DNA from 2 places in the Streptomyces sp. NBC_00726 genome. Region 2 is predicted to be linked to the other one. Evidence: riboswitches for the same ligand, from Rfam matches in the RefSeq annotation. Region 2 holds a riboswitch; the other holds the start of a gene.
The links. Region 2 has a riboswitch for ZMP and ZTP ahead of OG338_RS01965 (phosphoribosylaminoimidazolecarboxamide formyltransferase). Riboswitches for the same ligand answer to the same signal wherever they lie in the genome.
Positions count from the first base shown of each region.

Region 1: linked by a shared signal. The riboswitch ahead of glyA (serine hydroxymethyltransferase) and the one ahead of OG338_RS01965 (phosphoribosylaminoimidazolecarboxamide formyltransferase) in region 2 are both predicted to bind ZMP and ZTP.

Region 1 is NZ_CP108983.1:4,732,576-4,746,862, reverse strand. It holds gene nrtL (ArgS-related anticodon-binding protein NrtL) at 1-776, opposite strand, end outside; gene OG338_RS21420 (response regulator) at 832-1,230, opposite strand; tRNA gene OG338_RS21415 (tRNA-Arg) at 1,447-1,518, shown strand; gene OG338_RS21410 (hypothetical protein) at 1,664-1,981, opposite strand; gene OG338_RS21405 (AbrB/MazE/SpoVT family DNA-binding domain-containing protein) at 2,003-2,296, opposite strand; gene OG338_RS21400 (hypothetical protein) at 2,457-2,750, opposite strand; gene OG338_RS21395 (MarR family transcriptional regulator) at 2,822-3,697, opposite strand; gene OG338_RS21390 (helix-turn-helix domain-containing protein) at 4,012-4,863, opposite strand; gene OG338_RS21385 (DUF6879 family protein) at 4,880-5,395, opposite strand; gene OG338_RS21380 (hypothetical protein) at 5,367-5,621, opposite strand; gene OG338_RS21375 (hypothetical protein) at 5,827-6,030, shown strand; gene OG338_RS21370 (hypothetical protein) at 6,030-6,254, shown strand; gene glyA (serine hydroxymethyltransferase) at 6,303-7,598, opposite strand; ZMP/ZTP riboswitch at 7,613-7,737, opposite strand; gene OG338_RS21360 (protease pro-enzyme activation domain-containing protein) at 7,963-9,873, shown strand; gene OG338_RS21355 (Ku protein) at 9,946-10,971, opposite strand; gene ligD (non-homologous end-joining DNA ligase) at 11,034-11,924, shown strand; gene OG338_RS21345 (PBS lyase) at 12,075-14,189, shown strand; gene OG338_RS21340 (zinc-ribbon domain-containing protein) at 14,186-14,287, shown strand, end outside.
Region 2 is NZ_CP108983.1:461,769-476,055, reverse strand. It holds gene OG338_RS01985 (ABC transporter ATP-binding protein) at 1-226, shown strand, start outside; gene mltG (endolytic transglycosylase MltG) at 292-1,152, shown strand; gene OG338_RS01975 (NAD(P)-binding domain-containing protein) at 1,168-2,295, opposite strand; gene OG338_RS01970 (YjbQ family protein) at 2,399-2,821, shown strand; gene OG338_RS01965 (phosphoribosylaminoimidazolecarboxamide formyltransferase) at 2,828-4,006, opposite strand; ZMP/ZTP riboswitch at 4,013-4,103, opposite strand; gene OG338_RS01960 (pyridoxal-phosphate dependent enzyme) at 4,274-5,455, shown strand; gene OG338_RS01955 (transcriptional regulator) at 5,452-6,111, shown strand; gene OG338_RS01950 (FKBP-type peptidyl-prolyl cis-trans isomerase) at 6,138-6,542, shown strand; gene OG338_RS01945 (DUF6357 family protein) at 6,557-7,792, opposite strand; partial or broken gene OG338_RS01940 (alpha/beta hydrolase) at 7,856-7,966, opposite strand; gene OG338_RS01935 (PIG-L family deacetylase) at 8,083-8,916, shown strand; gene OG338_RS01930 (PP2C family protein-serine/threonine phosphatase) at 8,954-10,663, opposite strand; gene atzF (allophanate hydrolase) at 10,786-12,495, opposite strand; gene OG338_RS01920 (biotin/lipoyl-containing protein) at 12,492-12,668, opposite strand; gene OG338_RS01915 (carboxyltransferase domain-containing protein) at 12,695-12,952, opposite strand; gene OG338_RS01910 (polysaccharide deacetylase family protein) at 13,006-13,998, opposite strand.

The sequences.
Region 1 (14,287 bases), 4.3 Mb from region 2:
GCGTGTGCGTACCGGACACGGAAGAGGCCGTTGGCCTCGGTCTGCGCGAGGAGCCCGGGCCCGAGGGGGGCACGGTCGTGCCCGGCGACACTGAGCAGACCCCAGCGGGCGGCGTCTCGGCCGAGCCGGGCCGGCAGGGCGGCGGCGGTGTCGCCTGCGGGGACGGGGCGTATGAGGGCTTCCGCCTGGGCTCCGGGGACGCGCGGTTCGTCGTGCGCCGCGCCGGGCGCCTCCGCCTGCGGCATCCCGTACGCCTCCGTACCCACCCCGAGCCGCGCCCAGTCCGGGTCCGGCTCGCCGTCGCAGGCGAGGTGTACGTCGGCGCCCTGGGCGGTCAGCAGCCGGCGGACGGCGTCGGCGGTGACGGCGGCCCGGACCTCGCGGGCGTGGCCGAGCCGCAGCCGCTGTCCGGCGAGGGCGTCCCCGTGTCCGTACCGCCGCCCCTGCTCCCGGACCCGGTGGACGAGGTCGCGGTGGGCGGCGGCGCCGGTGGCGGCGTCGAGCGTGAAGTTGAGGAAGCCGGGTCCGGTGATCTCGACGCCGGCGACTCCGGGGGCTCCGGCGAGCCGGTCGCGCAGGATCTCGGCGACCTCGCCGGCGCGGAGGCCGGCGAGGCCGGCGAGCTGGAGGGCGACGGCGCTGGCGTAGTCGCCGCGCCCGCCGGGCCGGGTCCTCTCCACCCGTACGCGCGCGGGCACGGGCGCGCGCAGGGCGTCCTCGCGGACCGCGCGGCGCACGGCGTGCAGCACGGTCGTGGAGAGATCGACGGGGGTCACGGGACAAGCGTATGGGAGGAAGGGGGGCCCTTCGCGAACCGGTTTCGCCATCCGGTCAGCCGACGGCGCTCTCCGCCCGCCCGTCGAGCGCGGCCCGCCGCCCGCGCTCCATCAGCCGGCGCACGAGCCGCACCAGCTCGGCCGGCTCGAAGGGCTTGGCGAGGAACGCGTCGACCCCGGCGGCGACCCCGCTGTCCACCTCGTACGGCGTGCAGGCGCTGACGATCGCGAGCGGCAGATGCCCGGTGCGCGGGTCGGACCGCAGCCGGGTGGCGGTCTGGAGGCCGTCGAGCCGGGGCATGACCACATCGAGCGTGATCACGTCGGGCCGGACGCGGTGCACGAGATCCAGACACTCGACACCATCGCCCGCGGTCACGACCTCGAAGCCCTCCAGCTCAAGGTTGACCCTGATCAACTGCCGGATGACCTTGTTGTCGTCGACAACAAGCACGCGGCCGCATGCCCCAGACACCCTTCGAGAGTAGGCGCGCCGGAGGGGCTGCGTCCGGGTTTTGCCCACTTCCGCCCCCGGAAGCGGCCCCGTAAGGATGGCTGAATGTGTGTACGAGGGGGCGCGGACCGTCACGCGATGACGCGGAATACCTGTTCACGGGCACCCCGCCGGAGCTGGTAGTGTTTCACCCGTCGCAGAGCAGCACAGCGATACGCCCCCGTAGCTCAGGGGATAGAGCATCGGCCTCCGGAGCCGGGTGCGCAGGTTCGAATCCTGCCGGGGGCACCTCCAGAAGGTGCCAAAGACCCCGCCGTCAGCGGAAACGCTGAGGTCGGGGTCTTCGCGTATGTACGGGCGCCCTGCCGGAGCCGTAAGGCCGCCGGCGTAAAGCACCGAGGGCCGCACCTCGTCGGATGCGGCCCTCTGTCCCTCAAGCGGGGCCGGGATCGAAGATCTCGTGCCCACCGACTCGGCGCCAGACGATATGCGGCTCACCCGCGCGGATTTCATCCGCGTACTGCCAGGTGGCACGCCCGTCGGGCACCCATGTCATCTCCATGACGGGACGCGCGCCGGCTGGGAGTGGCACTCCCTGGACCGGTTTGACCCGGAGGCCGGGCCGAAACCGCCCGTTGGCCGCGTCCGGCACGAACTTCTTGCGAACGCAGTCCTGGAACCGTGCCCGCTCCTCGGGGAGGAGCTTCTTGAAATCACGGTCGAAGCGAGCGGTCGTCTCGAAAGTCGGCAATGGGCCTCCCAGGGGTCGGGGTCAGTTCTCCTCGGCGAGGTGCGCGAACATCTCGTCCGCGTCCTCATGCCGGGTGGTGCGCCCCGCGGCGATGTCCTCGCTCGCGTCACGCTCACCCGCCTGCCACCGCTCCGTCCAGAACCACGCCTGGTCCGTGCGGATCTTGCGTAGTCCGTGCACCTCGACAACGCCGTCGTCGTTGATGGCGAACTCAAGCTCGTCGCCCGGGGAGACTCCCAGCGCCTCGCGGACCCCTGCGGGCAGCGTCAGCTGCCCCTTGTCGCGCACGCCGGCATGGAACGTGGTCGCAGCCATGAGTGACCTCCCTATCCGCATTCCGTGTCTGCCTCGTGGCACCAGCGTACCCGAACCGGCAGGAAAGTGAGAGATTCCTACTTTCGGAACTTCCGAATCCCCTCGCAGGGGCACGGCGGCCCGAGAGGAGGTGTTGCCGGCTACTGGGGAGTCCTCGCCCTCAGCCCGCCGGCTCCAGCTCGGCCACCACCGTCTTGCCCAGCGGCACACGGTCCAGCACCTCCCACCGGTCGGCGAGCGCCGAGACCAGGAGCAGGCCACGGCCGTCCTCGGCGAGGGGCGCGGGATCGGGCACGTCCCCGGTGGACGGGCGGCGTTCGCCCCGGGCGTCGAGCTGGTGCAGGGTGAGGCGCCGGGCGAGGCGGGCGCCGCGCGGGGTGGAGCTGAAGCGCTGGGTGAACTCGGTTGCGGTGGCGGGGGCGTGGGGGGCGACCGCGGCGGGCAGTGGTGTCATGCGTTCAATCTGGCGCTACGTCCACGGCGCGCACCAGCAGCAACCCGCGTACTCCGGTGCGGAGTACGCGGTCAGCGCGCCCGCATCAGGTCCCGTAGCCCGGCGACCCGGGCCGGGACGTCAGCGGTGTCGTCCGAGGGCGTCGCGGGGGACGTACGGCAGGGGCCGCAGAGGCCGTCCGGGAGGGCTTCCGCCGGGCCCGGGCGGCCGCATTCCACGCACTCGACCCTCAGGCCGCCCGCCGGGGCCCCCGCGTCCGGCAGCTCGGGCGGCATCTTGTCGGCCAGGCGGCGGCGCACGAGCCCGAGCGGGAACGCGACGTGCTCCGGGAGCCCGGCAGTGAGCGCCGCCGTCAGGTGCTCGGCGCCCGCGCCGCGTGCGAACCAGGCGGCGGCCAGCGGTTCCAGGGCGGCGCAGTCGGCGGCGGAGAGCGCCAGCCGGGGTTCGCGGCGGCCGAGTCCGGCGAGGGCGCGGTACGCGTCGGAGGGTGCGCCGGGAGCCTTCGGCGGCGCGGGCGGCTCGGGGGCGATGCGCTGCGGGGGCACATCGGCCGGTCCGGAAAGCGCGGCGCTCCACCACTCATTGTCGCGGGCGGTCCGGGACCAGTACGTGTACGTCACCCACCGGCATGTGCCTTCCCCGTCGACCCGCCGCCGTACGCGGCGCAGGTGCCCGGCCACCGCGAGCGCGCGCAGGGCGGAGCCGATGGCCATCTGGCCGTACAGGGGGAGGTCCTTGGCGAGCGACTTGATGTCCATCGCAGCGCCGTCGGGCAAGCGGTCGATGTACGCGGCGACGTACCGCTCGCGCTCGGGGAGGCCGGTGAAGTCTGCGGGGCGGGGTGCGTCCTGACCGGGCGGCGCGGAACGCTTGCCGTAGCCGGGGCGGGCCGCGCGGGGGCCTTCGGCGGAGACGGGCAGGGCGGGACTAAAGTGCTGGGCAGCCATGAGATCGGGACTTTCCGCTGGGTCGATCTTGGGTCAGACCCCGGCCGGTGCGACTACACCGCGTCGGGGTCGTTTCGTTGGGGGCACCGTAAGCAGTCGCGACTTTCCGCTGCAATTCGCTCACTATTAGTCATACTTGCTGGCCGTGACGGGGTGGGGAGGGCAGGAGGGTTTCCCCATCCCTCACCTACCCGCCGGACGAAGAACACGGCTCGGACCTCGAATCCCGAAGCTCAAGCGCTACCCGGGCGCCGAACACGACTCCCCCACGGCGCCCGGAACCCGAGCTCCGGGTTTCGAGATCCGAGCGCCGATCAGGAGTCGAGAGCGGCAATGGCGTTCGCGATGATTCCGCGGGCCGCCTGCCCCCGTACGGCGTGTTCTGAGAGCCGATCGAATGCCCGCGCATACAGGGTCACCTGGCTCGGTTCAACGAGGGTCTGGGCAGCGTCGAGCGTGTCGGCGTGGATCCTCTTCCCGTCGAACATGGTGAAGGTGGCCATCGGCCAGACGGTGCGCTCAGCGGCGAACGGGATGATGCCCAGGGCGACGCTGGGCAGGGCCATGGCGGCCAGCAGGTGCCCGTACTGGACGGCCATCGTCTCGGCGTCGGCGACGCGGTACCGCAGGACCGACTCCTCCAGCACGATCAGGAACCGGCGGTTGCCCTCCCTGATGACCCGATTGCGGTCCATGCGGGCCGCCACGGCCTCGCCCACGTCGTTCTTGGTCCCCCGGAAGGCCGCGATGGACGAGAGCAGCGCCGTGGCGTACTCAGGCGTCTGCAGGAACCCGGGGATCACGTCGGAGCAGTAGACGCGGAACAGCTTGGTCCGGTCGTACAGGGATGCCCCGCTCTCCTGCAAGCGTCGCAAGCCGGTGCCCTGGAGGCGCCTCCACTGGACGTACGACTCCGCCGACTGCCGGTTGGCCGCCACCAGGTCGTCCGCCTGCCCAGGGGCGCCACAGGTGGCACACCAGGCCCGGATGTCGGCGTCCGAAGGGGGCGTTCGAGCGTTCTCGATGCGCGAGGACTTCGACTCGTGCCATCCGCAGCGAACGGCCAGTTCGCGCCCTGAAATACCGGCGTCCAGACGTAGCTCCCGCAGGCGGGCAGCTATCGCCTCACGCGCCTTCTGGACGTTGGGCGACGGGTGTTGGGACAACGAACCGGCCGTTCTGTCAGATCTCGAACTGTTCGTGCGGGGTGGCGAGTTGCCAAACCGTATCGAACGCGGAGCGGCACAGCGCCACAACGGCCGGCTCGTTCGTGATCTCGTCCTCCACCACGGCACCGTCACCCGAGAAATGGTGAACCCGCAACAGGGTGCCGTCGAACAGCCAGAAGTCGTTTCCCGGCAGCGCGATGCCGGTCGCCAACCTTCTGGGCAGCCATCGGACCTGTTCACCCACTGTCACGTTGGCGTGAGTGACGTAGTGCTCCCAGCGGATGTACTCGCTCACCGGCTCCGAGACGATCCGGGCACGCCGGATGGTGACGCCACGGGCCACGGTTTCGGAGATCAGTTGGTCGTACGGATGCCACCAGGACTCACGATCGGCCCAGTTGATGCGCTCGCCCCGCTGCCACGCCTCGAATCGTTCCGTGGGCGCGTAGGAGTCGCGCAGCTCCAGATGGACGGCGGTCCGCTGGCACTTGCCCAGCAGCTCACCGAAGCTGGGCACGCTCGACGGCATCACATGCCTCCCTGATCATCGGGATCATCCGGGCCGGGATCCGGACGATCGCTTCGGTGTCCGGCACGGAGCCGTTCGCCGGACTGGTCGCCTCACACTGGGCATGGGTCTTGGCGTCAGGCTTCCAGCCCTGGAGGAGAACTTCCTGCGCCTCCCCGTCGGCCCACACGGTCGGGCAGTGGTCGCGGTCGGTGTTGGGGTCGATCCCTACGAACTCCACGGACATGCCAGCCTCCCGAATCAGGTGCTTGCTCAGACTTGCATCAGCCTTCCCGACCTGTGCAGATACGTCAAGACCCCCCTATGCAGGCGTAATTGCCGTGCAAGCTTGTGCAAGGAACTGGAGCCCCGGCACAGGTGTTCCCTAGCGTCGCCGCAGGGCCGACCAGGGCTCTCCCACCACACCTGTTCGCAGCCGGGGAGAATTGACGATGCGACACAAGAGCACCCAAGAGCCACCCATCGACCTTCCCGTGGGCTTCTACGCCTGGCTGCTGGACTGTGCCCCGGCCCCGGGCTGCACGACCTGCGGTACCGAGTGGCGGAGTCTCAAGTCCGCCAAGGAGGCCGGGGACGTCTGGCAGGCCGCGCGGCACGCCACGAAGATCCGCGACCATGCCTCGGGGAGCCACTGATGCCGATGGACATGCAGACCTATCGAGACGGCCGCCAGGCCGCCGACGACGCGGCCGACGCTCTCCGGGCGGCCCTGGCCGGACTGGGGCTGCCGGAACGGGTCTGGGTCAACGCGCGGCCGATGGTCACCCACAGCGGCAAGCCGTACGTGCACCTCGGCATGATGCGCGCCGATGCCGTGGCCGCGATCACGGAAGCCATCGGCGTCCCCGCGGACGCCTGAGCCCCGCGCCGGACACCTCCGGCGCGGGGCACTGTCGCACGCGGCGGCTCACCCCACCGGCAGGCCCGGGGCCGGATACGCGTCCATCAGGTCCTTCACCTCGGCGCGGACCTTCCCGATCGTGTCCTCGTCACCCGTGATCACGCGGTCGATCCAGTCCGCGATCCTGGCCATCTCCGAGACGGGAATGCCCCGGGACGTGAGCGCCGGGGTGCCGAGGCGGATGCCCGAGGGGTCGAACGGCTTGCGCGGGTCGTACGGCACCGCGTTGTAGTTGGCGACGATGCCCGCCCGGTCCAGGGCCTTGGCCGCCGGCTTGCCCGGGACGCCCTTGGCCGTGAGGTCCACCAGCAGCAGGTGGTTGTCCGTGCCGCCCGAGACCAGGTCGTAGCCCCGGGCCGCCAACTCCTCGCCCAGCGCGCGGGCGTTGGCCACCACCGCGTGGGCGTAGGAGCAGAAGGCAGGCGTGGCCGCCTCGCTCAGGGCTACGCCGATGGCCGCCGTGGTCTGATTGTGCGGGCCGCCCTGGAGGCCGGGGAAGACGGCGCGGTCCAGGGCGCGGGCGTGCTCGGCGCGGCTGAGGAGCATCGCGCCGCGCGGGCCGCGCAGGGTCTTGTGGGTGGTGGTGGAGACGACGTCCACGTGCGGCGCGGGCGAGGGGTGGGCGCCGCCCGCGACCAGGCCCGCGATGTGCGCGATGTCGGCGACCAGGACCGCGCCCACCTCGCGGGCGATCTCCGCGAAGCCCGCGAAGTCGATCGTGCGGGGCACGGCGGTGCCGCCGCAGAAGATGAGCTTGGGCCGCTCGGCGAGGGCCAGGTCGCGGACCTCGTCCAGGTCTACGCGGCCGGTGTCGCGGCGTACGCCGTACTGGACGCCGTTGAACCAGGTGCCGGTGGCGGAGACGCCCCAGCCGTGCGTGAGGTGGCCGCCCATGGGCAGGGCCATGCCGAGCACGGTGTCGCCGGGCTTGAGGAAGGCCAGGTAGACGGCGAGGTTGGCGGGTGAGCCGGAGTACGGCTGGACGTTGGCGTGGTCCATGCCGAAGAGGGCGCGGGCGCGCTCGGCGGTCAGGGTCTCGACCTGGTCGATGACCTGCTGGCCCTCGTAGTAGCGCTTGCCGGGGTAGCCCTCGGAGTATTTGTTCTGGAGCACCGTGCCGGACGCTTCGAGCACGGCGGCGGAGACGTAGTTCTCGCTGGGGATCAGGCGCAGGGTGTCCGCCTGAAGCCGCTCCTCGGCTGCCACCAGGGCGGCGAGTTCCGGATCAGCGGCCAGCAGGGCGGGGTGGCGGGGCTGTGCGGGTACGGACGCGGTCACGGGTTCCTCCCGGGTCGGTCGCATGGCTGCGGCGTGGACCCGGATGCCCAGGCGGACGGCTCTCCGGCATGACGCCCCCGGGCACGCCCGGGGTGTGCCGCTCCCTCGTGGTCGATTCCACTGAGCACCCCGTGAGGGATGCGCGCCAGTCGCGGCCCTCCGCACCTTACCGGGCGGCCGGGCCGGGCGCCCGGCGGTAAGTGAACCGGCCCGGTTCCCACGGCACTTGGTCGAGTCTTGGGTAACGCATGCCCCCTGCATGAAGCGTTCCTCGCAAGAGTGGCGCATTACATGTGCACTTCATTCGGCACATGCTCCGTACGCGAGACCCATATCGCAGGGGGTTGTTTTGATATTCAGCCGCGCAGGACGACGCGCCGGGCTGAGCATGGCAGTGACACTGCCGCTGCTCGCCGGGGCGCTCGCCCTCGGGATGCCCGACGCCAGTGCCGATGCCGGGCACGGGGGCCGGAACGCGTTGCAGGGCACCAAACCGGCCTGGGCCACCGCCTCGGCCGACCAGGGGGCCGCGTCCGACAGCACGAAGGTGGCCGTCCGGGTGCACCTGGCGGGCCGGGACGCGAAGGGGCTGGCCGCCTACGCCGCGGCCGTGTCGGACCCGGACTCGTCCTCGTACGGGAAGTTCCTGAGCCCCGCGCGGGCGCGGGCCCGGTTCGGGGCGAGCCGGGAGCAGATCGAGCAGGTCTCCCAGTGGCTGGAGGACGGCGGGCTGACGGTCACCGGGGCGAACGAGCACTACGTCTCGGCCACCGGTGATGTGGCCGCCGCCGAGAAGGTGTTCTCCACCCAGCTGCGTAACTACCGCAAGGGCGGGCGTACTTACCGGGCCCCGGCCGCCACCGCCTCGGTGCCCGCCGCGCTCGGTGACGCCGTGCTCGCCGTGTCCGGGCTGGACAACGCCCCGCACACCGCCCGCCACGACGACGTGCTGCCGCCGCCGGACGCGGTGTTCCGCAACTCCGGCCCGTTCTCCTCGTACTTCGGGTCGAAGACGGCCTCCTCGCTGCCGAAGGCGTACGGGTCGAAGGCGCCGTACGCCGTCAAGGGCTACACCGGCAAGCAGCTGCGCGCCGCGTACGGGGCCGGGAGCTACACCGGCAAGGGGGTGACCGTCGCCATCACCGACGCGTATGCCTCGCCGACCATCGCGAAGGACGCCGCAGAGTACGCGAAGCGCCACGGCGACGCGCCGTACAAGCGGGGGCAGTTGAGCCAGGTGCTGCCGGACGACTACACGAAGACCGACGAGTGCGGGGCCTCCGGCTGGTACGGCGAGGAGACCCTGGACGTCGAGGCCGTGCACGCGGTCGCGCCCGCCGCCGACATCGTGTACGTGGGCGGCGCCTCCTGCTACGACGACGACCTGCTGGACTCGCTGAACAAGGTGGTCGACCACCGCCTCGCGGACATCGTCTCCAACTCCTGGGGCGATGTGGAGGCCAACCAGACCCCGGACCTGGCGCTCGCCTACGACCAGGTGTTCAAGATGGGCGCGGTCGAGGGCATCGGCTTCTACTTCTCCTCCGGCGACGCGGGCGACAACGTCGCGTCGACCGGCACCAAGCAGATCGACGTGCCGTCCAACTCGGCCTGGGTGACCTCGGTCGGCGGCACCGCGCTCTCGGTCGGCAAGCACGACAAGTACCTCTGGGAGACCGGCTGGGGCACGCTGAACGCCCCGCTGGCGGCGGACGGCCGCAGCTGGGACGGATTCCCCGGCGGGTACACCTCCGGCGCGGGCGGCGGCACCAGCTCCACCGTGAAGCAGCCGTTCTACCAGCGCGGGATCGTGCCCGACTCGCTGGCGCGGGCGAACGGGAAGACCCGGATGCGCACGGCCCCGGACATCGCGGCCGTCGCGGACCCGAACACCGGCTTCCTGGTCGGGCAGACCCAGACCCTGCCCGACGGTTCGCTGGGCTACGACGAATACCGCATCGGCGGCACCTCGCTGGCGGCCCCGGTCATCGCGGGCATCCAGGCGCTGGCGCAGCAGGCCCGGCACGGGCGGCCGATCGGTTTCGCCAACCCGGCGATCTACGCCCGGTACCACTCGAAGGCGTACCACGACGTGACCGACCACCCGCTGGGCGCACACCGTGACCTGGCGGTCGTCCGGGTCGACTACGTCAACGGCTTCGACGCGGCGGACGGTCTGCGGACCACCGTGCGCAGCCTGGGCAAGGACGCCTCGCTGGCGGCCGTGCGCGGCTACGACGACGTGACGGGCGTCGGCACCCCGGCCGCCGGTTATGTGAACTCCTACCGCCGGCGCTGACCGCCCGGCGCTGGGACGAGGCGTGGGGCCGCCACCGATCCTGGTGGCGGCCCCACGTTCATTCGCAGAGGCTCAGGCCGAGGCGCGTTTGCGGGACGCCGTGCTCTTCGAGCCCGTCTTCTTCGCCGTCGTCTTCTTGGCGGCCGTCTTCTTCGCGGTGCTCCTGGTGGCCGTCTTCTTGGCCGCCTGCTTGCCCGTGCCGCTCGCCGTGGACTTCTTGCCGCCGCCGGTCTTCGGGGCGGAGGCGGACTTCTTGGCGGCGCCGGACGACTTGCGGTCGGCCAGGGACGTGACGTCCGCCACGGAGTCCTCCTCCTCGCCCCGGGCCTCCTTCGCCGCCTTGACGCTGCTCTCCAGGGCCGCGAGCAGATCGATGACCTTGCCGCCGCCCTTCGCGCCCGGCTCGGCCGGCTCCGGCGCCTCGCCCGACGCCTTCGCGGCGATCAGCTCCTCGACCGCCTCCCGGTAGTCGTCGTGCAGCGAGTCCATGTCGACCTCGCCGAGGGTGTCCATCAGGGCGTCCGCGAGGTCCAGCTCCGCGTCCCGGACGGTCACGTCGGACTCCGGGGCGACGCCCTCGGGGGCCCGGATCTCGTCCGGCCAGAGCAGCCCGTGCATGGCGATCACATCGTCCACGACCCGGAGCATGCCGAGCCGCTCGCGCCCGCGCAGGGCGTACTTGGCGAGGGCCACCTTCCGGCTCCGCTTCAGGGCCTCGCGCAGCAGGGTGTACGGCTTCGCCGCCGGGACCCCGTTGGCCGAGAGGTAGTAGGCCGCGTCCATCTGGAGCGGGTCGATCGCGTCGGCCGGGACGAAGGCCACGATCTCGATGGTCTTCGCGGTGGGCAGCGGCAGCCGGCTCAGATCCTCGTCGGTGATCGGGATCATGGTGCCGTCGGCGTCCTCGTACGCCTTGCCGATCTCGGCGGGCGTCACCTCCTCCCCGTCCAGCTCGCACACCTTGCGGTAGCGGATGCGGCCGCCGTCCTCGACGTGGACCTGCCGGAACGAGATCGAGTGGTTCTCGGTGGCGTTGACCAGCTTGATCGGGATGCTGACCAGCCCGAAGGAGATGGCGCCGTTCCAGATGGATCTCACCGGTTCACCCCTTGCATCCGCTTATACGAAGAAAGCAGCGTTTCGCGTGTGATTCTTATCGTATGACGCCGATCACCGAGGTGGAGGGGCGACGGCTGTCCCTGAGCAATCTGGACAAGGTGCTGTATCCGGCCACCGGCACCACGAAGGGCGAGGTGCTGCACTATTACGCGGCCACGGCGGCCGGGGCGCTGCTCGCGCATCTGCGGGACCGGCCGGTGTCCTTCCTGCGCTATCCGGACGGGCCGGAGGGCCAGCTGTTCTTCACCAAGAACCCGCCGCCCGGTACTCCGTCCTGGGTACGCCGGGCCCCGGTGCCGCACCACGGGAGCGAGCCGTCCGAGCAGGTGGTCGTGGCGGATCTGGCCTCGCTGATGTGGGCGGCCAACCTGGTGGTGGAGTTCCACACCCCGCAGTGGCGGGCCGGAACCCCCGCGGTGGCCGACCGGCTGGTGTTCGACCTGGACCCGGGGCCGCCCGCCACGGTGGTCGAGTGCTGCCGGGTCGCGCTGTGGCTGCGGGAGCGGCTGGCCGAGGACGGCCTGACGGCGTACGGGAAGACCTCGGGCGCCAAGGGCCTGCATCTGCTGGTCCCGATCGTCCCCACGGACTCGGCGGCGGTGTCGGCGTACGCGAAGGGCCTCGCCGTCCGCGCCGAGAAGGAGCTCGCGAACCTGGCGGTGCACCGGATGCGGAAGGCGCTGCGGCCGGGCAAGGTCTTCGTCGACTTCAGCCAGAACGCCGCCGCGAAGACCACCGCCACGCCCTACACCCTGCGGGCCCGCGCCGAGCCGGCCATCTCGGCGCCGGTCACCTGGGCGGAGATCGAGGGCTGCCGCTCCCCCGGCGATCTGGTGTTCCTGGCGGACGGCATGGCGGCGCGGCTGGCCCGGCACGGCGATCTGCTGGCCCCGCTCTGCGATCCGGACGCGGGACGGCCGCTTCCGGTCTGACCGCGCGCACCCGCCCCGCCCATACCGTAAGCACGCGATTCTTGTCATGCTCCAGGGCAAATGCGTGCCGGAGATGGTCGGATCGTCCGAGCGGTGGTGCACACTCTGCGGCAGACACTGCGTGTGTGACGTCGGCGGGGAGGCGATGGCGTGTTCGCGGGGATCGAAGAGGTCGACTGGGCCTCGATGAGACATGCCTACGGGCCGGCGGACGATGTGCCGGCGCTGTTACGGGGGCTGGCCTCCGCCGATCCGGCGGAGCGGGAACGGGCGCTGGACGGGATGTACGGGGCGGTGCACCACCAGGGTGACGTCTATCCGTGCACGCTGGCCTGCATCCCCTTCCTCTTCGAGCTGGTCGCCGATCCGTGGGTGCCGGACCGGGGCGACATAGTCGAGTTGCTGACCAGCATCGGCGGCATCGACCTGGGCTCGGACGACGAGGAGGAGATCGGCGAGGACGAGGCGGAGTGCGCCGCGAACTACGCGATGGCGGCGGCGGCCGTCTCCGCCGGGGCCGGGGTCTTCTTCGCGCTGCTGGCCGACGAGGACCAGGGCGTACGGCTGAGCGCCCCGCTCGCGCTGGCCGCCCTGCACGACGAGCCGGCCAGGGTGCTGGCCCTGCTGCGGGCGCGGCTGGCGGCGGAGCGGGACGAGGAGGTGCGGCTCGCCCTGGTCGAGGCGGCGGGGCGGCTCGCCCTGCGCCACCGGCCGCTGGCCGGCCCGGTCGCCGAATGGCTCGGCCGGCTCGCCGGCGACGCCGGCCCGCCGGGGCTGCGGCTCGCGGCCCTGGCCCAGCTGGCGCGCTGCGCCCCGTGCTCGCTGCCGGCCGATGTGGTGCCCGTGGTGACGGGCCTGCTGCGGCAGCTGCGCACCGCGTCCGCGGGGCCCGGCGGCACCCGGGCGCGCCCCGTGGAGCCGCCGGATCAGGGCGCCGAGGCGGTCCCGCTGACCCTGCGGGGGCAGGTGCGGGCGCTGTCCGCCGAGGAGGCGGCGGGGCGGGCCGCGCCCTGGACGGCCGATCTGCTGCGCACCCTGCACGCCGGGCTGAACGACCGGGTCGCCGAGCGGACCGCGCTCCTGGCCGACCAGTTGCGCAGCCCCGACCCCTGGGAGCGGGTGGACGCCGTCCGCATGAGCGACCGGCTGATCGGCGGCCGGCGGGGCTCGTACGCGGAGCTGGTGCGGCTGGTGGGCGAGCAGCTGGCCGCGCCCGAACCGAGGCTCGCCGAGTCCGCCGCGCAGCTGCTGGAGGGGCTGTCCGGGCTGGCCGCCCCGGCGGCCGACGCGCTGGCGGAACGGGTCGCGGCGGACCCCGGGGCCTGGGTACGGACCTGGCCGGACGGGCGGACCCGGCTGGGCAGCGCGGCGACGGCCCTGGCCCGGCTGGGCGACCCGCGCGCCCTGCCCGCCCTGACGGCGGCCCTCCGCCATCCCCTGGTGCCAGCCGAGGTGGCGTCCGGGGTCGCCCGCCTGGGCGACGCGGCCCTGCCGCTGGCCGGTGCGCTGCGGCAGCGGCTGGGCGACGCGGTGCTGGACGAGCGGGCGTACGAGCGGGTGGGCCCGCTGCTCGGCGCGCTCACCGCGCTCCGGGCGGGCGGGGCGGCCCCGGAGGTGCTGCGGGTGCTGCGCGGGGCCCCGGACTTCGGGGGCGAGCGGGTGCGTACGGCGGCGCTGCGGGCCCTCGCCGCCTTCGGGCCCGCCGCCGGCTGCGCCGTACCGGAGCTGCGGGCCCTGCTGCGGCGGACCGGCACGGTGGAGGCTGCGGAGGCGGCCGGGGCGCTGTGGGCGGTGGAGGGGGACGCCGACGCGGTGCTGCCCGCGCTGATCGCGGGGCTGGGCACCTGGGACGGGGAGGCGCGGCGGGCGGCGGCGGGCGCGGTGGGGCGCCTGGGCTGGCGGGCGGCGGCGGGCGCGCCCCGGCTGCGGGAGCTGCTGTACGACGGGAACGTGTGGCTGCGGGTGGACGCGGCGATCGCGCTGTGGGAGGTTTCCGGTCGTGCCGAGGACTCCGTCCCGGTGCTGCTGGCCGCCTGGGGGCAGAACCACCGGGTCCGGGTCCGGGTGGCGGAATGCCTGGCGCGGATGGGACCCGCCGGTGCAGGGTCGGACGCGGCACGTGTGCTGCGCGCCGAACTCACCTCCGTACGCCGTCACAACGCGCCGGAGGGCGACTGCGGCAGCCACGACACGTACACCGACGAAAAGCTGCTGGCGTTCTGCCGGCGGGCGCTCCCGGGGAACACGGGGAAGGAAACGACATGATCATTTTCGGCACGCGAGGCTATCTGTACCAGCTGGCGATCCTCACGCTGGTCTGCGGCTGGTGCGGGAATCCGGCGGCGCACACGCTGCGCAAGCGG
Region 2 (14,287 bases):
CCGTACCGAATTCGCCGTGCAGGAGGCCATCGACGCACTCTCCGCCGGACGCACCACGATCACCATCGCCCACCGGCTCTCCACCGTCCGCGACGCCGACCAGATCGTCGTCCTCGACGGCGGCCGAACGGCGGAGCGCGGCACCCACGAAGAACTGCTCCGGCTCGACGGACGGTACGCGGCCCTGGTCCGCCGGGACACGGAGATGGCCCCGGTGGCGGGCTGACCGGGAGGCGTGCCGCCGGGCATGGCGTCCCCGGGCCCGGGACCGGAGCGGGTTAGCGTGCCCGCATGGCGCACGAGCCCCCGGATTTTCCGCCCCCGGTCACCCCGCCCCGCCGTCGCCGCCCGCGCCTGACCAGGCGAGGCCGCCTGACGCTGTTCACCGGTGCCCTGCTCGTCCTCGCCGCGGCAGCGGCGGTCCTCGTCCCGCTGCTCACCCGGGAGACGAAGACCGAGGAGACGGCCCGCACACTGGTCATCCCCGAGGGTCGCCGGGCCACCCAGGTCTATGAGGCCGTCGACCAGGCGCTCGGCGTACCCGCCGGCACGACCGCCTCGGCCGCGCCGACGGCGGACCTGCCGCTCCCCGCCGCGGCGAAGGGGAACCCCGAGGGCTATCTGTACCCGGCGACGTACCCGGTCACCTCCGCGACCACCCCGAAGAGCCTGCTGCGCTATATGACCGACACGGCGGACCGGCACTTCGGTGCCGACCACATCACGGCGGGCGCCCGCCGCAACGACGTGACCGTGTACCAGACGGTGACCATCGCCAGCATCGTCCAGGCCGAGGCGGACACCGAGACGGACATGGGCAAGGTCGCCCGCGTCATCCATAACCGCCTGGACCGGGGCATGCCGCTCCAGATGGACTCCACCCTCAACTACGCGTTGAACCGCAGCACCCTGGACACCACCACGGGCGACACCAGGCTCGACAGCCCCTACAACAGCTACGCCCACAAGGGCCTCCCGCCCACGCCCATCGGCAACCCGGGCGAACAGGCGACGACCGCCGCGATCACCCCCACCCCGGGCCCCTGGCTGTACTTCGTGACGGTGGCCCCGGGCGACACCCGCTTCACGGACGACTACGCGGAACAGCAGCGGAACGTGGCGGAGTTCAACCGGAAGCGGGGCGGGGGGTGAGGGGGCGGGCGCCCTTCAGGCGAAGGCCGGCACCTCTACGGGCTCCGCAGGTCCCGCGGGCTCCGCAGACGCCCCCGGCATCGCCCGCACCCCGTCCCGCAGCAGCGCCGTGATCTCCCGCACGGCGGCGCGCCCCGCGCGATTCGCACCGATCGTGCTGGCGGAGGGACCGTAGCCGACGAGGTGGACGCGCGGGTCGCGTACGGCCCTGGTCCCCTCGACCCGGATGCCGCCGCCGCGCTCCCGCAGCCGCAGCGGGGCGAGATGGTCGATGGCCGCGCGGAAGCCGGTGGCCCAGAGGATGACGTCGGCCTCGACGCGGCGGCCGTCGTCCCAGGCGACACCGGTGGGCGTGATCCGGTCGAACATGGGGAGCCGGTCCAGCACCCCGGACTCGCGGGCGCGCCGGACGGCGTCGTTGACGGGCAGCCCGGTCACGCTCACCACGCTCTGCGGCGGCAGCCCGCGCCGCACCCGCTCCTCCACCATGGCGACGGCGGCCCGCCCCTGGTCAGCCCCGAAGGGCCCTTCCCGGAAGACCGGCGGCCGGCGCGTCACCCAGTGCGTCTCCGCCGCCACCTCGGCGATCTCCATCAGATGCTGCGTACCGGAGGCACCCCCGCCCACGACGACCACCCGCTGTCCGGCGAACTCGGCCGGGCCCGGATAGCCCGCCGTGTGCAGCTGCCGCCCCCGGAACGTCTCCTGCCCCGGGTAGCGCGGCCAGAAGGGCCGGTCCCAGGTCCCGGTCGCGTTGATCAGCGCGCGCGTCGCGTACGCACCCTCGGAGGTCTCGACCAGCAGCCGGCCGCCGTCGCCCTCGCGCACGGCGGAGACGTCGACCGGCCGGTGCACGCGCAGCCCGAAGGCGCGCTCGTACCGGTCGAAGTAGTCCCCGATGACCTCGGACGAGGGCCGCTCCTCGTCCGCACCGGTCAGCTCCATCCCCGGCAGCGCGTGCATGCCGTGCACCTTGCCGTACGTCAGCGAAGGCCACCGGAACTGCCAGGCGCCGCCCGGTTCCGGTGCGTGGTCGAGGACCACGAAGTCGCGGTCCGGCTCCAGACCGCTCCGCCGCAAGTGATAGGCGGCGGACAGCCCCGCCTGCCCGGCGCCTATCACCACGACGTCCACCGACCGCATCACCAAATCGTTCACGCTTCTACCAACTACGACGGCCCCACGGAACTTCCCGCGCGCCGGTCGCTCAACGATTCCGGCCCGGCGCCACGGCAGGATGGGACCCATGCCTGCTGCCTTCACCACCACGGTCCTGCGCCTCACGACCGGCTCCACGGAGACCGTCACCGACCTGACGGCGGACTGCGAACAGTTCCTCGCCCGGTCGGCCTCCGGCCGCGACGGCCTGCTCAACCTCTTCGTCCCGCACGCCACCGCCGGCATCGCAGTCCTGGAGACCGGCGCCGGCAGCGACGACGACCTCCTCTCCGCCCTCCACACCCTGCTCCCGGCCGACGACCGCTGGCAACACCGCCACGGCCACCCCGGCCACGGCCGCGACCACGTGGTCCCGGCCCTGGTCCCCCCGCACGCCACCCTGCCGGTCATCGCGGGCCGCCTGGAACTGGGCACGTGGCAGTCGGTGTGCCTGGTCGACACGAATGTCGACAACGCGGAGCGGCAGGTGCGGTTGAGCTTCCTGGGCTGACCGGGATCAGTGGTGGAAGAGCCGCAGACCGGTGTGCGCGAGTGCGATGCCGTGCTCGCGGCATGCCGTCTCGACGTCGTCGGACCGGATGGAGCCGCCCGGCTCGGCGATGGCGGTGACGCCGTGCCGCCGCGCGTGGTCGACGTTGTCGCGGAAGGGCAGGGCGCCGTCGGAGACGAAGGACACCCCGGACAGGGTGTCCAGCCAGCGCGCGCGCTCCTCCGCGGCCAGAGGGGTCGCCGGTGTGCGGAGCACCTGGGCCAGCCTGCCTTCCTCGTCCGGTGTCAGATCGCCCTCGACGAACCGGACCTGCCAGTTGATCCGGTCCTGGCGGCGCACGCCGGGAGCGAAGTCCAGCGCCCTGACGGCCGGGTGGCGACGCAGCCACCAGGTGTCCGCCTTCGCGCCTGCCAGCCTGGTGCAGTCCACCCGGGACTGCTGGCCGGCGCCGATGCCCAGGGTCATCCCGTCCCGCAGATAGCAGACCGAGTTTGACTGGGTGTAGCGCAGCACCGCGAGGCCCAGGAGCAGGTCGTCGGCCACCTTGGGGGTGATCTCCCCGTACCGGGGCGTGAACAGGTCCCGGGTGAGCGGGGTCAGGTCGCGGTCCTGGGTCAGGCGGAGCCCGGACACCTCGCGGGTCTCCCGCTGTGGCGGTACGGCGGCGCCGTCGGCCTCCAGGACCAGGAAGCGGCCGTTCTTCTTCCCGCGCAGCTTCCCGACCGTGCCGGGCGCGTAGCCGGGCGCGATGACGCCGTCGCAGATCACCCGGCCCAGCAGCTCGGCCAGTTCGTCGTCGACGGGGTGGGAGACGGCGGCGAAGTCTCCGTACGAGGACTTGGGGTCGGCGTCACGGGCGCGGAGGTAGGCGCCCGTGAGCGCGCCGACCGGCGCGTCGCCCAGCTGGTACAGCTCTCTGACGGCCTCGTCCAGCGGACCGCTCACGGCGGCGCCCGCCGGTGAGACGTGCTTGAACGAGGCCGCGGCCGGCCTGCCCAGAGCCGTGCTCGCCTCACTGACGAGCCGCCAGGAGTTCAGCGCGTCCAGCAGGTTGATGTAGGACGGCTCGCCGTTCAGGAGCCGTACGGGCCACTGCCCGGGCCGGGTCGGTGCCACCTCGGCGAGACGCTGCTGCGGATTGATCCCATAGCGAAGCTCCACGTCATGACTCCCTCGTAAGGACATCGTTGACGGGAACACCCAGGCGGACGGCGTTCACATGTGCACTGCACGGCGGCCGTTTCCCGGTGGTTGTCCACCTTCGCCAGTCGCGGCCGTCCGCAAAGGTACCGGGGAGGCACGAGTCGATCAATGGGACGACAGCCGGTGAGACGGGTGGGACGTGTCTCCGTCGCGGTGGCTCACGTAAGCATGTCTTGGACGCTGTGTTCATATCTGGACTGTGCGTCTAACCTGAGGCGTACGCCAGACGACGCGAAGCCGGGAGCACTCATGATCGATGGACAGCCTTCAGGTGGCGCGGGCCCCGTCCTCGTCGACCGGTCCGGCGGGCGCTACCCCCTGGGTGATCCGCGCTGGCGGGGCGATGACGGGGGTCCCCTTGCTGTCAGTGCGCTGCCGGGGCTGCGGCCGGAGCAGATCGATGGCGCCGAGCGGTCGCTCTGGCGTTATCGGGCCGCTCTTCCCGTTCCGGCCGGGCGCCGGGTGAGTCTGGGGGAGGGCTGTACGCCGATGATCCCGGTCGACTGGGGCGGGCGGCGGGTTCACTTCAAGCTGGAGTGGTTCAATCCGACGTCCAGTTTCAAGGACCGGGGCGTATCGGTGATGGTCTCGCACCTCGTGGCGCACGGGGCCGACCGTGTGCTGGAGGACAGCTCGGGGAACGGGGGTTCCGCGGTGGCCGCCTACGCCGCCGCTGCCGGGATCCGTGCGAAGATCATCGTCCCCGCCGCGACCTCGGCGGCCAAGATCCTCCAGGCCCGGGCGTACGGGGCCGAGATCGAGCTCGTGGCGGGCAGCCGGGACGAGGTCGCGGAGGAGGCGGTCCGGCAGTCGGAGCGGATTCCGTACGCCAGCCACAACTGGCACCCCATGTTCATCCAGGGCACCAAGACCGTCGCGTACGAGATGTGGGAGTCCCTGGGCTTCACCGCACCCGACAACGTGGTCCTCGTGGCCGGGGCCGGCAGCAATGTCATCGGGTGCGACCTCGCGTTCGGCGAACTGCTCGACGCCGGGCAGATCGGCCGGCGACCGCGGCTCTTCGTCGGGCAGCCCGAGCACTGGGCGACCATCGCCGACACGTTCAACGGCATCGACCCGGGCTCGCGCGGCGCGCGGGTGCCGACGATCGCCGAGGGCGCGTCCATCGCCCGCCCGGTCCGGCTGCCCGAGGCGGTGGAGGCCGTCCGGCGCTCCGGCGGAGCCGCGTACGCCGTACCCGAGGCGGAGATCCACGCCGCCGTCCGCGCCCTGAGCGCCCGCGGCCTGTACGCCGAGCCGACCAGCAGCGTCGCCGCGGCGACCCTCGACCACTTCATCGCGTCCGGTGAGATCGCCCCGGACGAGACGACCGTCGTCGTGCTCACCGGCGCGGGGCTCAAGTCCGCCGAGAGGATGGCCGCGGTCTTCGGCGGCCACGACGACGCCCGGGAAACGGGCGGCACACGATGACCGACCCCACCAGCCCCACCGGCCCCACTGGCGATCCGGACGACGAGCACCTCGTACGCGAAGCCGAGCGCATCGCCGTCGCCGTCGGGCGCATGTTCCCCGGCCTGTGCGAGGTCGTCCTGCACGATCTGCGGAGGCCCGACCACGCCATCCGCGTGATCGAGAACAACCTGTCCGGACGGCAGGCCGGCGACCCCGCCACCGAACTGGGCCTGCGCCGCATCGCGGACCCCGACTACCCCGGTGTCGTCCAGAACTACGGCAACCGGTTCCCGGACGGGCGCCCCGCGAAGAGCACATCGATCGGCATCAGGAACGCGCGGGGGCACTATGTCGCGGCCCTCTGCCTCAACCTGGACGTCAGCACGCTCTCGCCGCTCGCCCTCACCCTGGCCAACCTCGTCGCCACCGACGTCCGGCATCAGGGCGAGACCCTGGAGACACCGCGCGACCGCGGCGGCCGCGAACTCCGGGCGGCCATCGACGCGTTCGCGGCGGAACGCTCCAGCACACCGCGCGGCCTCAACCGCGAGCAGAAGCGCGAGCTGGTCCGGCGGCTGCATCGCGACGGGTTCTTCGAGACCCGCGGCTCCGCCCGGCTCATCGCCGGCCAGTTGGGCGTTTCGCGGGCGACCGTCTACAACTACACGAAGTAGCCGTGCCGACAGACGAGGGGTCCACGATGAGCGAACCGGCCAAGCCCGAGGTCCAGGTGCCGGCGGGCGCCGCGCCCACCGAGCTGACGACCCGGGACCTGGTGGTGGGGGAGGGGCCGGAGGCGCTGCCCGGCCGGGTGGTGCAGATCCACTACGTCGGCGTCGCGTTCGCGTCCGGAAGGGAGTTCGACTCCTCCTGGGGGCAGGACCGGCCGTTCAAGTTCGCCGTAGGCGGCGGCAAGGCCATCAAGGGCCTGGACCGGGGCCTGCGGGGCATGAGGGCCGGCGGCCGGCGCGAGATCATCGTCCCCCCGCGCCTCGGCTACGGCAAGCAGTCACCCTCCGCCTTCATCCCGCCGCACTCGACCCTGGTCTTCGTCGTGGACCTGCTTACGGTGGTGGGCCCGGGCGGCTCGACGGGACCGGCCTGACCCCGGCGCGCCGGCTACCGGCCGCCCCGCCGCCGGCGTGCGCGCTCGAACTCGGCGTGGTCCGCGATCCACGTACCCAGCCCGTCGAGCGCGCCGCAGCCGCCCCGGACGAAGGCGCTCACCAGGCTCCGGTACCCGCTGATCCCGTCGACCAGGCCGTACTCGACCCGGTACTCCGGATCGGCCCCGCCCCCGCCCGCGCGCACGGTCGTGATCCGGGCGACGGAGTCCGCGTAGAAGTGGACCTGGACCCCCTCGCCCCGCTCCTCGTCCTCGATGGTGAAGACCTCGTTGTCCGATGCGACACGCTCCTCGACGAACTCCCAGAACTCGACGGCGGCGGTACGGGGGCTGCCCGGGCGCCACGTCTTCTCGGCGCCCTTGTCGTCGGTGAACGACAGAACCGCGTGGCCGCCCGCGGCTTCCTCGTAAGCCTCCAGGGGCGTGCTCCTGGCGCGGTCGACTGCCTCCGAGCACATCAGGAAGCTCACGGTGCGCACCGCTTCGTCGGCGAGTTCCGGGTGTGCCCGGCGTACGGCCGCCTCGACCGTCGCCGCCATCCGCTCCCAGCCCCGCTTTTCCGTGCCGCGCCTGCCCCGTCGCGGATCGCGGTCGATCCGCAGACCGTCGCACGCGTGTTCCGCCGTGGCGATCACCCGCATGACCCCGGGCAGCAGCGCGGCGTCGACGGCGCCGGGCAGCCGCCTCGGGATCGTCGCGCCGTGCACGTACTGCCCCGTGTATTTCAGCACCGCCGCGTCGAGCGCACCGAGTACGGTGCCGCGCTCGGCGCGACGGCGCTGTGCCTGGTACTCCTGGGCCCGTTTCGTGTCGGACGCCTCCGTCGCGGTGCGCACCGCCGCACAGACCTGGCCCCGTTCGAGCAGGTCGATGCCGGCCCCGTGGGCGATGAGGCGGCCCTTGTCCCAGGGGATGCGCCGGAAGTACGCGTCGACGTCGGCGGGCGCGGCGAGCAGGACCGGGTCCAGGAGGGCGACGGCGGCGCCCTCATCGAGCGGGCCCCGCGTCCCGGCGGCATCGCACAGCGGCAGGACCGCACTCCACAGCAGCAGGTGCCGGCCCAGATCCGCCCGGAGCACCGCGAGATGCTCCTCCCCGACCGGGAACGTGAACGTCCGGGGCTCATGATTGGCATCCGCCCCGGCCCCGAGCGTCAGCTTCAGCATCCCGCCCTCGCGGACCACGCTCGGAATCCAGCCACTCCCACGCGTGAAAACGACCTCGCTCATGCCCTCAGTCTTCCCCACGGTCCGGGCCCTGGGCGAAGGCACCCCCGCCGTCCAGCAGGAAGGGAGGAACTCGGCGACCAGCCGGGCCACGCCCGCGACCGACAGGTCCGCGCCGGGGCGCATCGGCCGGCGGTGTCCCCCCAGCGGCAGCGTCGGCACCACACAGCGGAAATCGGCCAGGCCGGTCGGCCCCACCGGGAACACCGGGTCAGGTCCGGGCGGTTGCATGACCGGGGGCGGCGTCGGCCGCGCCCCGTACCGCATGCTCGTTTCCGCTGGAGGATTGTGTGATGACGGACCGGCCGCTGACCCTGATGGCAGTGCACGCCCACCCCGACGACGAGGCCACCGGGACCGGGGGTGTGCTCGCCCGCTACGCGGCGGAAGGCATCCGCACGGTGCTGGTGACCTGTACCGACGGCGGTTGCGGTGACGGACCGGGAGGCGTGAAGCCGGGCGATCCCGGGCACGACCCGGCGGCCGTCGCCGTGATGCGACGCCGGGAGCTGGAGGCCAGTTGCGAGGTCCTGAAGATCAGTGACCTGGAAACGCTCGACTACGCCGACTCCGGGATGATGGGGTGGCCGGCCAACGACGCGCCCGGGGCGTTCTGGGGGACGCCCGTGGAGGAGGGCGCCGCCCGGCTCGCGGAACTGATGCTCCACTACCGGCCCGATGTGGTCGTCACCTATGACGAGAACGGCTTCTACGGCCACCCGGACCACATCCAGGCCAACCGCATCACGATGGCCGCGCTGGAGATGACCGGGCTCACGCCGAAGGTCTACTGGACGACGGCACCGCGCTCGATGATGCAGCGCTTTGGGGAGATGATGCGCGAGTTCGGCGAGGACCTGCCGGAGCCCGACCCGGAGGAGGCCGCCGCCATGGCGGAGATCGGCCTGCCCGACGACGAGATCACCACCTGGGTCGACACCACCGCGTTCAGCGGGCAGAAGTTCGACTCGCTGGCCGCGCACGCCAGCCAGGGCGAGAACATCTTCTTCCTCAAGATGGGCAAGGAGCGGTTCGGCGAGCTGATGGGCGTGGAACCCTTCGTGCGCGTCAGGGACACCACCGACGCCCCCGTCCCGGAGAACGACCTCTTCGCCGGACTGCGCTGACCGCCGGGGCGTACCCAGGTCGTGGCCCGGCCACCGGTTACGGCCGGCGCAGCGCCAGGAGCGTCGCGTCGTCCGTGCAGTGCGGGCCGTCCAGGCGGGCCACGAGGCGTTCGACGTAGTCCTGGAGCCCGGTGTGGCCCGGGCCCGGGGCGGACTCGCGGAAGCAGGTCTCGGCCGCGCCGAGGAAGCGGAGGGTGTCCTGGTCGGGGTCGGCCGGGCGGCGTTCGGTCAGCCCGTCCGAGTACATCAGGACGATGTCGCCGGTCTCCAGCTTCGTCTCGGTGGCGTTGTACGCGGCCCCCGGCAGCACGCCCAGCGTGAGCCCGGGCCCTCCGGCGGGGGCCGGCAGCTGGGCGGCGCGGCCGTCCCGCAGCAGCACCGGGCGCGGATGTCCGGCGCAGGTCCAGCGGAGCAGGGTGCGCTCGGGGTGGTAGCGGGCGATGATCGCGGTGGCGGTGGACTCCCGGGCGTCCGCGCAGGCCACCTCGTTGAGCCATTGGGTCAGCCGCTCCACGGACTCCGAGGTGTACGCGAGCCCCGCGAGCGCGTAACGGAGTTTGGCCATCAGGGTGACCGCCTCCAGGCCGTGGCCCCGGGCATCGCCCAGCGCGAGCAGCAGCCGCCCGTCGGGCAGCCCGCGGGCCTTGTACCAGTCGCCGCCGACCCCGGCCCCGGGCGCGTCGGGGCGGTAGACGGCCGCCGCCTCCAGGCCGTAGGTGTCCAGCTCGTCCTGGAAGTGCGGCAGCACCGCGGCACGCAGGACCTCGGCGATCTCCGCCACCGCCTCGGCCCGCTCGTGCTCGCGGCGCGCGTCGTGCTCGGCCCGCCGGGCCGCCTCCCGTCTGCGCCGGTCCGTGGTGACGTCGGTCAGGACCGCCCGCAGGGCCCACACCAGGCCGCCGGGCGCGATGCGCACGGGCTCGGCGACCATGCGGAAGATGCGCTCGCTGCCACGGAAGCGCAGCTCGCACCGGGTGACGCGCTTGCGCAGCAGGACGTCGTACAGCGCCTGGTACAGGGTGGTCAGGCAGTCCGGTGTGGTGGCGTCCGCCAGGTCGGACAGGCTGGGCACCGGGACGTTCTCCGCCAGGCCCAGCACCTGGCGGAATCCCCGGGACGGCTGGATGCCGTCGTCGGCGAGATTCCACTCCGCCCAGCATGTGCGCACCAGCTGCTGGGCCGCCGCGGCCATGCTGAGCCGGCCGCCCGGTTCCCAGGTGAGCAGGAAGTGGTCGCCGCAGGGCGCGATCCGGACCTCCGCGCTGACCCGCACCGGCCCGGTGCGCGTGTTCAGCAGCCATTCCACCGTGTCGCTCTGCTGCGGCGCACCCCTGCGGTGCGCGTCGGCCAGCATGCGCGGGATCGCCGTGGCGGCCAGCGAGGGGACCCGTTCGAACAGCGACACCGGCCCGGTCCACGGGGGCAGGGCCCCGCCGGGGAACCGGGTGGCCGCGTGGGCGCGGGCCGTGGCGTTGCGGGCGAGGAGGACGACGTCCCGGATCTCGCCGTCCTCGCCGAACACCGGGGTCAGCAGCAGGGCCGCCACCGGGAGGGCGTAGAGCACCTCCTGACCGGAGGGCGGGGGAGCGGCGACGGCCTCCGGGGCCCGGGGCACGGTGTCGGGCGCGGGGGCACCGTACCGCTCGGCGTACCGGGTGACGCGCCGCCGCTGGGCGTCCAGCAGCGCCCGGATCGCCTGGAGTTCCAGCCATGCGCGTGTGCTGCCCGCAGGAGGGGGTTCGTCCATGGGCATGTCGGGCCTCTCACTGCGGGCGTACGGGCGGCGCCGGAACAGCATCGGGGCGGGGGACCGGGGGCGCCACTCGGTGTACGCCGGGTGGCGCCCCCGGTCCGCGACGGCCCGCGGTCTCAGGCGCTCGTCGCCTCCAGATAGGCGCGCCAGCCGCCGTGCTCCGTGATGTCGGTGCCGCCCGCCGCCGCGTGCGGGTCGCACTGGAAGCCGAGGACCCAGCTGCCGTCATCGAGTTCGACCCGGCCCAGCGACAGGGGCGCCGGCAGCGCCGCGAGGAAGCGCCCGAGGGCGCCGGGCGCCAGAATCCAGCGCTCGCCCGGGATCGCCGCACCGGCCTCCGGCTCCACGCGGACGAGGCCCGGCTCGGGCGGGGTCGTCGCGAGCGCCGTGAGCCGGTAGGCCGCGGCGGTGGTCACCTCACCGGCGTACCGTGCCCCGGAATCGGTGAGCTGGTGGTTGAGCGGCTGCCCGGTCAGGTGGGCGCCGAACACGGCGAGGGCGACGCCCCCGTCCGGCAGGGGGTGCGGTGCCTGTTCCCCGGTGAGCAGGGCGGCGATGTCGATGGCCGGCTGGTCCTCGAAGGCGCGGGTGATGACACTGACGCCGAACGGGCTGCCGTCGGCCTCCCCGGCCGGGACCGCGACCGCCGCCATGTCCAGGAGGTTCACGAAGTTGGTGTACGTGCCCATCCGGGAGCTGATCCCCACCGGATCGGCCTGCACCTGGGCGATGTCCGGGTGCCCGGTGGTCGTCGGCAGCAGCAGCGCGTCGTACTCCGCGAGAAGGTTGTTGTACACGAACATCCGGTAGCGTTCCACCCGTTCCTGGTCGGCGGCCAGCGCATGGGCGGGCGCCTTGGCGGCGGCGCGGATGATCCTGGCGACCGTGCGGTCCACCGCCGCCCCCGGGTGGTCCACGATGAACTCGCCGACGGACGCGTAGCGTTCGGCGACCAGCGCCCCTTCGTAGAGCAGCCGGGCCGCCGTCAGCAGCGGTGAAACGTCCACCACGGTGGTCGTGGCGCCGGCGGCCTCCAGCTGCTTGACGGCCGCCGCGAACGCGGCGCGCCCCTCGGGCGACAGCGGGAGGAGGTCCTGGTCCCGGGGAACCGCGACCCGGGGCCGGGCCGGGGCGGCGAGCCGGACGTCGTCGGGCCAGGCCCGGCCGCGCGGGTCGCCCCTGTCCGGTCCCGCCATGACGCCCACGGCCGTCTGGGCCTCGGTCAGGGTGCGGGCGAACACCGTGACCGCGTCGTAGGGGCGGACGGCGGGCAGCACTCCGGTGGTGGGCACCAGCCCCAGCGTGGGCTTGATCCCGACGATGTCGTTGAGGGCGGCGGGGACGCGGCCGGAGCCCGCCGTGTCGGTGCCGAGCGCGATGTCCACGATGCCGAGGGCCACGGCGACCGCCGAACCGGAACTGGATCCGCCGGAGATCTTCTCGGGGCGCAGGGCGTTGCGCACGGCACCGTACGGGCTCCGCGTCCCGACCAGGCCGGTGGCGAACTGGTCCAGATTGGTCTTGCCCAGCAGGAGCGCACCCGCGTCCAGCAGCCGCCGCACGGCCGTCGCGGAGGAGTCCGGGTAGTACGTGAAGTCGGGGCAGCCGCCCGTCGTGGGCAGGTCCGCCACGTCGATGTTGTCCTTCACCGCGAACACGACGCCCGCCAGGGGAAGTTGCTCCCCGGCGGCCAGCCGGGCGTCCAGGGCGGCGGCCTCCGCCAGGACTTCCTCCTCCTCGCGCAGGAGGATCCACACCTCCGGCCGGTCGGTCTCGGCGATGCGGTGGTAGGCGGCGGTGACGCGGGCGGCACAGCTCTGGGTCACGCTGCTTCCTCTCGTGCGACGACGGCCGGCGGGGTGCCGGCGTCGATCTGCTGTCCGGGGGTGACGAGGACGTCGGTGACGACGCCGTGCGCGGGGGCGCGCACCACGACCTCCATCTTCATCGCTTCCAGGACCAGAAGTGGTTGTTCCGGCTCAACTCGGGTGCCGGGCACCGCCTCCACCTTCCGTACGGTGGAGCTCAGTGGGGCCTCGGCCAGGCCCGATCCGGGCGGCAGGGTGAGCGGGACGGCGCCTCCGGCGGCCGGCTCCGGCTCGGCGCGCGGGGCGGGCGCAGACCGCCCCGCACCGGGACCGTCCGGCCGATGAGCTGGTAGCCGCCGGGGCTCTCCATCCCGTAGACGCACAGGTACGAGCCCCCGATGCCTACGCCGGCCAGGCCGTTGATCCGGCGGATGAACTCGATGTCGGACGGATTCCACGGCGCGTCCCCGCGCACCGGGGTCCGCGAGACGCGGAAGCGTACGGCGAGCCGGGTTGGGGGCGAGGGGGTCAGCCGGTGGCGCAGGAGACCGTCGGCCAGGTCCAGTTGCCGTTGGACTGGATGGTGACGCCGAAGTTGTTGCCGTTGCCGTTGGGCCTCGCGGTCAGCACCTGGGCGCTGGGGTAACCGGCGCTGATGTTCCAGGTGGAGAGGACCCTCGCAGGAGACGGCAGGTTCATCGTCACGGTCCAGTCGCTGGAGCCCGACACCGCGACGTTGAGGTTGTAGCGGTCGCCCCAGCTCTGGCCCGCGGACAGGGTCGCCGTGCAGCCGCCGGTGTTCCCGCCGCCTCCGCTGCTGCCGTCGGGGGCGACGGCGCGCCCGGTCTGCGGCGAGATCATGCCGGAGCACAGGCCCCGGGAGGCGAGCGACTGGGCGATGCGCGGGATGGCGGCCAGGGTGTTGGCGGGCCACTCGTGCATCAGGATGACCTGGCCGTCGGAGAGGCGCGACACGGCCTGGACGATCGCGTCGGTGCTCGCCCCGTTCCAGTCCTGCGAGTCGACGTCCCAGATCACCTCCGTGAGCCCGTACTCGGCCTCGACGGCCTTGAGCGTGGCGTTGGTCTCCCCGTACGGCGGCCGGAACAGCTTCGGGGTGCCGCCGCCCGCGGCCGCGATGGCCTGCTGGGTGCGGGAGAGCTCCGATTCGATCTGCGCCCGGCTCTGCTGGGTGAGGTGGGGGTGGGTGTAGCTGTGGTTGCCGACCCACATGCCCGCGTCGACCTGGGCCTTCACCTGCGCCGGATACGAGGCGGCGAACTGGCCCTCGTTGAACATGGTGGCCCGCAGGCCGTTCTGCCTGAGGGCGTTGAGCAGGGCGGGGGTGTGGTCGTTGGACGGGCCGTCGTCGAACGTCAGGCCCACATAACCGGTGCAGGCGGCGGCCTGGGCCGGGGCGGCGGCCGTGGCGGCCGTGGTGGTCAGACCCACGGAACTCGCCGCGGCGAGCACGAGCCCCGCCGCCAGGGCGGCCGGACGGCGGTGAAATCGAAGACGCATCGGAAGGTCCTCCAGGTGAGGGGGAGTTCCGGCCGCACGGGCGGCACGGCCGGGCCTGAGCACGGAGTTTTTGGTGCCCTCGGATGACTGTCAATAGTTTCGGCAAGAGTTTCGAAAGCGTCGGACCGGTGAAGTGGCGAACCTGGACGGTAACGACGCACGTCAGCGGGTGCGAGGTGTCTTGCGCCGGGATGTCACGGAGAGGGTCGGGGCTGAGGTTGAGGAACCGCAGGGGATCATACGTCGAAACTTTCGGCCCCTCGTAACTCTCCGCCCGCCATCGTATTGA